One region of the Shewanella sp. Shew256 genome, then DNA from elsewhere that is predicted to be linked to it. Evidence: predicted binding sites of a transcription regulator. Region 1 holds the regulator's gene; each other region holds the start of a gene.

Region 1 (3,280 bases):
ATGGCTTCTTGCAGTGACACTCGGCTCTTAGATAAGGGATGTAAGCGCCGCGTTTCACTGTAGCGTTTGAGCAACACTTTATCGCTGGAGTTTAAGAAGAAGCTGGTGAGTTCAGTGCCCGTAGGCAGGCTGGCAAGCTGTTTAACCAGCACTTTGTCTTGCTCTGGTAAATTGCGCACGTCAACACTGATAGCAACGAGATCGTTACTGCCTTTGAGCTGTTCAAGCAAACTGCCAATCAAAGGCAAAGGCAAATTATCGACACAATAGTAGCCGAGATCTTCAAGCACTCTAAGTGCGACCGATTTGCCTGAGCCTGAACGCCCTGACACTATGACCAGTTTCATCCAATGATTACCTGATAGAGTTCCGTTTCATCATGCGTCTTGCGCAATTGTTTTAATATTTGCTTGTCACTGAGCTTTTCAGCCATGCAGGACAAAGTGCTTAAGTGCTGTTGACATTGGTCAGCAGGCACCAGCAGCGCAAATAAAATGTCGACAGGTTGTTTATCGATAGCATCAAAGGCTATCGGCTCCTCACATTTCACCAATATGGCTATGGGTTGTGTTATATCGGTTAATCGACCATGTGGAATGGCGATGCCGTTACCTATACCTGTGCTCCCCATCTTTTCGCGCGCCACTAGGCTTTCGAAGATCTCTTGAGATGAGAGGGTGGGGTACTGGGCAGCGGCTAAGTCGCTGATAAGTTCCAGTACCTTTTTCTTACTGCCCGGAGTGGCGCAGGTCGTGCATTCCGGCCGCAGTATGGTACGAAGTTCCATTGCTAGTGTTTTGTTAACTTCTCTTTGTGTTTAATAACCTGACGATCAAGCTTGTCGATCAGGACGTCTATGGCAGCATACATATCTGCATGCTCTGAAGTCGCGAAGACTTCACCACCGGTGAGGTTGATTCTCGCTTCGGCAATTTGTTGCATTTTCTCAACATTGAGCACAACGTGCACATTATTGATCTGTTCGAAATGACGTTCAAGTTTTGAAAACTTTTCCTCAACATAAGCCCGTAACGATTCAGTAATCTCGATATGGTGTCCACTCAGGTTTATTTGCATATAAACGTCCTCCGATTTCCATTTTAGGCTATAAACTTTTACGCTGATTGGAAGGGGGAATAAGCATCGCTTCTCTGTACTTCGCAATGGTTCTGCGCGCAACGTTAATTCCCTGTTCTGCCAGAAGCTGTGCCATCTTGCTGTCGCTTAATGGTTTTTTCTGGTTTTCCGCTGCAACCAGTTTCTTAATGAAGGCTCTGATTGCCGTGGATGAGCACTCACCGCCATCATCAGTCCCGACGTGGCTTGAGAAGAAATATTTTAGTTCAAAAAGTCCCTTTGGGGTATGCATGTATTTTTGCGTCGTCACCCGTGAAATGGTGGACTCATGCATCTCTACCGCCTCGGCGATATCGTTCAGGACCATAGGTTTCATGGCTTCTTCACCGTATTCGAAGAAGCCCTGTTGATATTGCACTATGCAGTTTGCCACCTTGAGCAGTGTTTCGTTACGGCTTTCAAGGCTTTTGATAAACCACTTGGCCTCTTGCAGATGCCCGCGGATAAATTGGCTATCGGCTTGGCTTTTGGTGCTGCGCGCCATGGCTGCATATTGCTGATTAACATTGATTTTTGGCATGCAATCTGGATTTAACTCGACCACCCAGCGACCGTTTTTCTTCGATACCGACACATCGGGGATGACATATTCTTCATCAACAGGGGTGATGAGCAAACCGGGGCGAGGGTTTAAAGTTTGGATCAGCGCTATGCTGTCCCTTAACTCGTCCTCTTTAAGTTTGGTCTTACGCATCAACAACCTAAAGTCGCGGGCAGCGATCAGATCTAAATGATCTTTGATCAGCATACGGGCGTTTTCGAGGTGTGGGGTATCCGGCGAAAAATGGGAGAGTTGGATAAGCAGACATTCGCTTAAATCCCTTGCGGCGACACCAACGGGATCGAAGTGTTGAATACGCTTGAGCACGGCTTCGACTTCATCCAGTTCTATCTCTGGATTGCCCATGGCCTCGAGGATATCTTCAGTACTTTGAGTGAGATAACCTTGATCGTCGATGGCATCAATAATCGCGGTGGCGATGGCTAAATCGGTTTCAGAGAAGGGCGTGAGGTTTTTTTGCCATTCTAAATGTTCGTACAGGCCTTCACTGGTTTCCCCTTGGAAGGGCATGTCATCTTCACGGCTGGCGCCAGAACCTGAGTTTGGCGAGGCGGTAAAGACTTCATCCCAAGTAGTATCCATGGGCAGTTCTTCGGGCAGGGATTCTTTGGTCAGCGACTCGGCAATGTCCACGGTGGAATTGTCTTGTTCCTGTGGCTGGGCCGTCGTTTCGCTAAAGTCGGTATCGGCGATATCTTGCTTACGTTCGGTAGGCGCGTCGAACTGCTCCTCTTCCAGCTCGAGAAGAGGATTAGAGTCTAAGGCTTGCTGGATCTCTTGCTGCAGTTCCAATGACGACAATTGCAACAGACGAATGGCCTGTTGGAGTTGTGGCGTCATGGTTAACTGTTGACCCAGTTTGAGCTGGAGTGACGCTTTCATGTTACCGCTGATCCCTACGTTATTATTTTGAATTTAGGCCGCTTGTTATCATATTGATGGCGCTTATAAGCCAAAATTCAAGGCTAATTGGCTCTGTTTAAGTAACTATAGCCTGAATTGTTCACCTAAGTACACAGCCCTAACTTGCTGATTGTCTAAGATCTCTGCGGGAGTTCCTTCGGCAATCAGGTTTCCGTGACTGACAATGTAGGCATGTTCACAGACGTCTAAGGTCTCGCGTACATTGTGGTCTGTGATCAGTACCCCAAGGCCTCGGCTCTTGAGTTGTTCGATGATTTTCTTGATATCGATAACCGAAATCGGGTCGACACCGGCGAAGGGTTCATCGAGCAGAATAAACTTGGGATTGGCCGCTAAGGCGCGGGCAATTTCGACGCGGCGACGTTCACCGCCCGATAACGACATGCCTTGGCTATCGCGAATATGGGTGATATGGAACTCTTCGAGCAGATGTTCCAGCTCTTCTTCGCGTTGATCGCGATTGAGCTCTTTACGGGTTTGCAGTACTGCCATGATATTGTCGTGCACGGTCAGCTTGCGAAAGATACTGGCTTCCTGTGGCAGGTAACCAATGCCTTTACGGGCGCGCAGGTGCATGGGATCGGCGGTTAAATCATCATCGTCGATAAAGATATGGCCTTTATCGCTTTTGACTAAGCCCACGACCATGTAAAAGGT
Region 2 (3,280 bases), on a different contig from region 1:
GGCTACCGACGGGGCGATATTCATTATTTTCGAGCACTCTTAATAGCTTAACTTGATGCTCGAGCGGCATTTCGGTGACTTCATCGAGGAATAAGGTGCCGCCTTCGGCCTGCTCAAATACCCCTTGATGATCGCGATTCGCGCCAGTGAAAGAGCCTTTTACATGACCGAAGAGTTCACTATCGACCAATTCTGGGCTCAAGGCGCCGCAGTTAATCGCAATATAGGGCTTATTCACCCGTGGGCTGGCTAAGTGAATGGTATTGGCGACCAGTTCTTTACCCGCGCCACTCTCACCGATAATCAACACATTGCTCTCGGCGGCCGACACGCGGCGAATAGTGCGATACAAACGGTGCATAGGTAATGAGGAGCCCACCAGCAGACCATATTGGTCTAATTCGCTGGCAAAGGGGCGAATGCGCGTCGAAGTGTTGGCAACCAAATGCTGGGCAAAATCCGCTAAGGTTTCGCACAGCAATGACATATCGATGGGCTTACGGAAATGGTAGCCCGCGTATTTGGACAAGAGTTTATCGAGGTGAGGATTCGGCAGGCCGTCGGAGAGGAAAATAAACTCCACATCCGCAATGGCGCTGGACTCGAGTAAGGCTAAGTAATCTTCACGACTTAGACGGGGCAGCTCAAGGATCGCCACATCGATACGATTGGCTTCCAGCTGAGTAATCCAAGATAAATCATCGGTACTGCGTAGCTTGTTGTAGGTCTGCGCGCCCTCGAGCTGTACTAATGCCTGCTCGGTCTCGAAGTCCTGTAGATGATAGAAAAGCGTTGGTCGGATCATCTTGTGCCACTCCCTGTGAATGAAGCACCACTGTATGCCAGCCGTGAAATTTTAACAATCTCAACGGTAAGAGTTGCCGATAATAAGCAGCCCACTGGCGACAATGGATAAATATCATCAGTTAAATCAAGTCATTAACTTATCATTAAAAAGTGAACGAAATATGCATAGAAGCTGAATGAAGTTGATATTTCCATAAAAAACTTGGGCAATCCGTGTCGGTGGAGCAGCCCAAACTACCACAGGAGGTCGTTATGACGTCTAATGTTGCGCAACATCAGACCGAGCTGAGCGCCGATATTAAGCTGGTTAATGAGTTAATCGAGCTGACGCAAACCGGCGTGGATTTTTATACTCGGGCCAATACTTCAGTCGATGACTACAGCCTAAAACGCATTTTTATCGCCCAAATCAAGACGTACCAAGGAATGCAGGCACGATTTAGGCAACTGCTCGCCCAAACATTGCAACAAATGGGCCCGCACCTAGGCCCGCACTCAGTGCCGCCATCGCAGACTCGGCCCTATGCCGATGTCGATGCTTTACTTATCAAACAACAACTTGCCGATGCCCTCGTCGTGCTCTGTGAGCTTGAGCGTCAGCGCCTTAGCCACCTCAAACAGTTAATTAAAAAGGCCAACCACCCGAGGTTAATCAGCCAATTGGCCGAAGATATTGCCTGGCTACAAATCCATTTGGATACTTTGCACCTGCGCTGCCAAACCCTGTAAATGCCCCTACACCTCCAAATAACGCGGCCAACTGAGCCGCGTTTTTGTTGCCTGCGATCTGTTTGTGCTTAACGCCTATCCCACTTAAGCCAAACCGCTTAATCACCCTCGGTAATATTTACATTTTGTCGGTAAAAAGCGCCGATTTGGCGATTAAGCTAAACACCTAAAATACGTCACAAAACAATTTATTCCATTTAAAATCAGTAAAATAAAAACATTGGCACGATTCACGCTTTAGTATCTTCGAGATAACAACGGAGGATATCATTATGAAAAACACGACAACTTTAGCTTTAACCACCTTACTTGTCGGTTCTATCAGTTTAAATGTGGCCGCCGCACAGGATTGGAAAGACGACGCCAAAGATGCTTGGATCGATGGCAAGGCCGAAACGACTTTGTTGCTCAATACTAATCTCAACTCCTTTGACATTATGACCGACGTGAAAAACGGCCATGTCACCTTAACCGGTCAAGTGGAGAGCAGTGTCGATAAGGCGCTCGCCGCTGAGCTCATCAAAAGCTTAGATGGTGTAAAAGGGGTCGATAACAAATTAACCGTGATGAATGAAGACCAAGGCACCAGTGAGGTAGTGAAGACCCTAACCGACTCTAAGGTCGCAACGGTCGTGAAAACCCGTCTGTTGTTCTCGACCGACGTATCGGGCACCCAAATTAATGTCGATGTTGCCGATGGCGTAGTGACCTTACAGGGTGAAGTGGCTAGCGATGCCGAGCGTCAATTAGCCCTGACCATTGCTAAAAATACCGATGATGTGAAAAAGGTCGTCGATAAGATCAAAGTCAAAACCTCATAATGGTCCTGACATGCAGCCCTTGCTAATTCAGCACTTGCCAATTCAACGCTTGATATTAGTCACTCGGGCAAAAATCACAAAACCAGCTTCGGCTGGTTTTGTTTTATCGGTGCGATGCCATATTAATCATGCCTTAGGCTTCAGCTTCCTGTTCGATGCAGAAGCTAAACTCATAAAAATGTTGGCCATTTTCGATGCTTATCGCCATAGTGCCATATAACCCCACCAGTTCACCCGCACCTGAATGGGGGACAACCTCAAGGTGTAATCGGTTTTGACCATCAGTCATAATGCCAAAATGTTGCAGCACAAAACTGCCCTGTCTGCCGCACAGTTTACCTACGACTTGCTCTATCGCTACATAACCCGCCGAGCCTTTTACCGCCGTCATGGCACTGAGCATTTCGCCTTGGCTGCGAGCTTCTAGCTCACCATAAAAGGTTTTATCTAAGGTCATTCTGCCCAAGTTCACGCCCCCCACACCTGTGGCATAGGCACTCTCGGGATTGAGCTTAACATCAAATTTGCCCGTGACTTTGGTCATTTCCATGACACGCTCCTTGTTTTAATTTTATGCTTTATGTCAAAACCTTAGCTTTCCCAGCCGCTAGGTGAAATAAATACCTCAGCCGTAGCTGAGGTAAAATTAACTTAGCATAAGCCCAGATATAAACCTAATTCAGTGCTTTAATTTCCGTTTCACTCACACCGACCTCAAGGGTTTTAGCCACGTTAGGCTCCTCGACCATAGGTTGGTCAGCCACCCTATCGCGGTAGGTAATGGCGACTTTAAACGGCGCTTCAAAGGGATACACGGGTTCAATACTATCGACTTCGATGCGATCACCAATAAACACACTGCCTAAGTGCACTAATCGATTTTGAGCATAATCTAAGCTAAACAAGCCAAGGTACCAAAATAC
Region 3 (3,280 bases), on a different contig from region 1:
TTTCTTCTGGTAATAAATACCAGGGTTGCAACGCACCATGTCAAACTCATCTGTCAGGCCCGCAATGGATTCTGACGCACCGAGAAAAAGTATGCCCTTCGGATTTAATGCGGCAGCAAATTGCCGCAAAATTTTTGCTTTTGCCTCAGGGGCAAAATAGATCAGCACATTTCGGCAGAAAATAATGTCGAACTTGCCTAGCAAAGTGTAACTCTCAAGCAGATTGTGGGCGCGAAAATTGACTAAACGCTTAACGTTGTCCTTTACCCGCATGTTGCCAGAGGGCAAAGCATCAAAAAACTGGCGCTTACGTTCCTCCGATAGGCCACGTGCCAATGCCAAACTGTCGTACTCGGCATTTTTGCAACGTTCCAACATCGAAGGCGAAAGATCGGTCGCTTGAATTGAAGCGCCTCCCGGCAAAGCTCCCGGCTTCTTCTGTTGATATTCTAAAATCGTCATTGCCAACGAATAAGGCTCTTGGCCAGAAGAACAGGCAGCCGACCATATCTTTAATGGACGGCCCAACTTACTGTATTCAGGTAGCAATACATTGCCTAGTAACTCAAACGGATAGCGGTCACGGAACCAAAGCGTTTCATTGGTCGTCATCGCATCAATGACTTCCGCCCGCAACGCGCGCTCCGTTGGCTTCATCGAATGTTTCACCACATCGGATAACGAAGGCAGATTATATTTGCCCATCAAAGGCGCGAGACGGCTACGCACTAGGTACTGTTTATTTTCCCCCAGTACGATGCCGCTGTGTTGTTCTAAGAACAACCTAAATTGATTATATTCGGCTTCTGCGAGTGATTTGTCAGGCACATTCACGTCCTAGATCCTATAGCAAGCACCCAAATAAGTGCCAACAATCATGTAATAAGGGCTAGATTATAGCGTAAAGCACCACTAGGCACTAACCCACACTTTCACTACAAACTTAAATGCTTGTTCACTGCCGCAGCTAATTCGTCTGGGTTGAATTTAGCGATAAAATCATTAGCGCCTACTTTTTGTACCATAGCCTGATTAAACACGCCGCTTAACGAGGTATGTAGTACAACCTTGATATGCTTAAGCTTTGGATCGTCACGGATCTCAGCCGTTAAGGTATAACCATCCATTTCTGGCATTTCAATATCCGAGATAATCAGCGGGATTTCCTCGGCAACATTGTTCATTTCACCCGCAATAGCTTTTAACTTATCGAGCGCTTCACGGCCATCTTTTGCCGTATCAATCTGTAAGTTTAACGACTCTAGCGCGCGAATAATTTGTTTACGAGCCACCGCCGAATCATCAATCACCATAATATGGTAATGCTGACTTCTATCGATTGTCAGTTGCTCATTCACTTCTTCACTGATTGCGGTTTTGACTGGTGAAATTTCATCTAGGATCTTTTCAACATCAAGAATTTCAACTAGTTCACCTTCGATTTCAGTGACTGCAGTTAAGTAGGAATAGCGACCAGCCCCTTGTGGTGGCGGCATAATGGCTTCCCAATTCATGTTGATGATACGTTCAACTGAACTGACTAAGAAACCTTGTACGCTGCGGTTATATTCTGAAATGATGATAAAGCAATTTTCAGTGCTGGCTAACGGACGTCCGCCGGTTGCAGCACTCAGATCGATTACCGAAATAGTCGTGCCGCGAATATGGGCGACACCTTTGACGTAAGGATTAAGTTTAGGCAAAGTCGTTAACGGTGGACATTGCAAAACTTCTTTTACTTTGAATACGTTAATCCCAAAACGTTGACGACCATTCAACTTAAATAGCAATAGTTCTAGTCGGTTTTGACCTACGAGTTGGGTTCGTTTGTTGACTGAATCAAGAATACTCGACATAACTCTGCCTTGTTGTTCTGTTTATGTACGGCCCTAAACTCGTTTGAGTATAGGCATATTAATTGCTTACGTCTTGTCATCGATAACCATAGTTGAAACTGAGTCAAACTTCTGACACTAAATCTTAGCCGTTATGGCATGTAACAGTTTCAAACTTGATAAAAGTATAGGTGCATTCTGGCGTTACAAGCTAGTCTCTTCATTATGAAAGTAAATTTAGTCTATTTTTTGAGTATCATCGCCCTTTCCTTCGCCACTAAGGCCAATGCCGAGCCCGTGGTACCTAGCATATCGGCGATATCCGAATTAGCTAAAGCTCTTATTAATGAAAAGATTTCAGTGCCATCTAACGCTAAAGTTGAAATCCTTCCGCAAACGATAGACAGTCGTTTGCTCCCTTCTCAATGTGCCTCCCCCATTCGAGTCGAGCTCGCCTCCGACCGAGAGATCAGCCGCAATAACACGGTAAAAGTCAGTTGTGATACACCCGATTTAGCCTACCCTTGGCAGATTTTTATGTCGGTGCGGGTCGATATTCTTTTCCCAGTTGTGGTCGCCAGCGAAACACTGGCGCCCGGCGAACTGATCAGCCCAACACAAGTTGAAATCCGTTACGTCGACCAAAACAGTTTACGCGGTATGCAATTTAGCGATACCAGCCAACTTTCAGGAGTACGGGTTAAACGGCGTGTCGCCAAAAACTTCCCTATTTTTGCCAATAACCTTTGTTTTGTTTGTAAGAATGATTCAGTATCAATTTATGTGCGTTCCAGCAATTTTGTGCTAAAAACCGTAGGCGAAGCGCTACAGGATGGTAATATTGGTGACCAAATTAGGGTCAAAAATAGCAGTTCAAACAAAGAACTAGATGCCATAGTCACGGCCATTGGCGAAGTCGAAGTTAGAATGTAAAATAAACTAAAGCTTTTCGATGAGCTGCCGATACCCCAGTTAAGAAATCCCCGTATACACGACGCTGGAGCCTAAAATGGCAATTGATATTAGCAAATTTAACGCCGGAGCGGCCGCCCAAGTCCGTTCAAACACAACAAAGAAAAGCAGCGAAAGTGAGCAATCGACTCAGGTTGCGGCTAAATCGACTCAACAGAAAGGTGACTCAGTTGTCATTACGGCTCAAGCTCAACAGCTACAAGGAGCTCAAACCAAAATGGCCAGCCTACCTGAAGTAGACCAAAAGAAAGTCGCTGAGATTAAACAAGCGATTGCCGAAGGTCGCTATAAAATTGACCCCGAAATGTTGGCGGCCAACATTGCCAGCTTCGAAGCTGAATTGAATGACCTCAATAAAGAGTAACTATGACAGAAATAGCTAAACTGGTAGATCAACAACACGCCCATTTGGCTGTTCTTAAACAGATTATTCTTAAGGAAAAAGGCGCTTTGGTTGACCAAAACGCCGATTT

Evidence for each region. Region 1 encodes sigma-54, which starts transcription at its own class of promoters, with help from an activator protein. Its sites were predicted from a motif close to GTTGGCACGNNNNTNGNNT; they were not measured.
Region 2: the regulator sigma-54 is predicted to act here: its motif matches at 1,756-1,774, upstream of B5P39_RS04545 (BON domain-containing protein).
Region 3: the regulator sigma-54 is predicted to act here: its motif matches at 1,906-1,924, upstream of flgA (flagellar basal body P-ring formation chaperone FlgA).

Annotation. Positions count from the first base shown of each region.
Region 1 covers NZ_NAJR01000006.1:48,201-51,480, reverse strand. The annotation lists gene rapZ (RNase adapter RapZ) at 1-347, opposite strand, end outside; gene ptsN (PTS IIA-like nitrogen regulatory protein PtsN) at 344-787, opposite strand; gene hpf (ribosome hibernation promoting factor) at 790-1,077, opposite strand; gene B5P39_RS12535 (RNA polymerase factor sigma-54) at 1,106-2,581, opposite strand; gene lptB (LPS export ABC transporter ATP-binding protein) at 2,687-3,280, opposite strand, start outside.
Region 2 covers NZ_NAJR01000002.1:383,545-386,824, reverse strand. The annotation lists gene B5P39_RS04555 (sigma-54 interaction domain-containing protein) at 1-805, opposite strand, end outside; gene B5P39_RS04550 (hypothetical protein) at 1,060-1,536, shown strand; gene B5P39_RS04545 (BON domain-containing protein) at 1,809-2,357, shown strand; gene B5P39_RS04540 (DUF3224 domain-containing protein) at 2,491-2,907, opposite strand; gene B5P39_RS04535 (hypothetical protein) at 3,032-3,280, opposite strand, start outside.
Region 3 covers NZ_NAJR01000007.1:88,272-91,551, forward strand. The annotation lists gene B5P39_RS14460 (CheR family methyltransferase) at 1-834, opposite strand, end outside; gene B5P39_RS14465 (chemotaxis protein CheV) at 936-1,856, opposite strand; gene flgA (flagellar basal body P-ring formation chaperone FlgA) at 2,061-2,768, shown strand; gene flgM (flagellar biosynthesis anti-sigma factor FlgM) at 2,845-3,171, shown strand; gene B5P39_RS14480 (flagella synthesis protein FlgN) at 3,174-3,280, shown strand, end outside.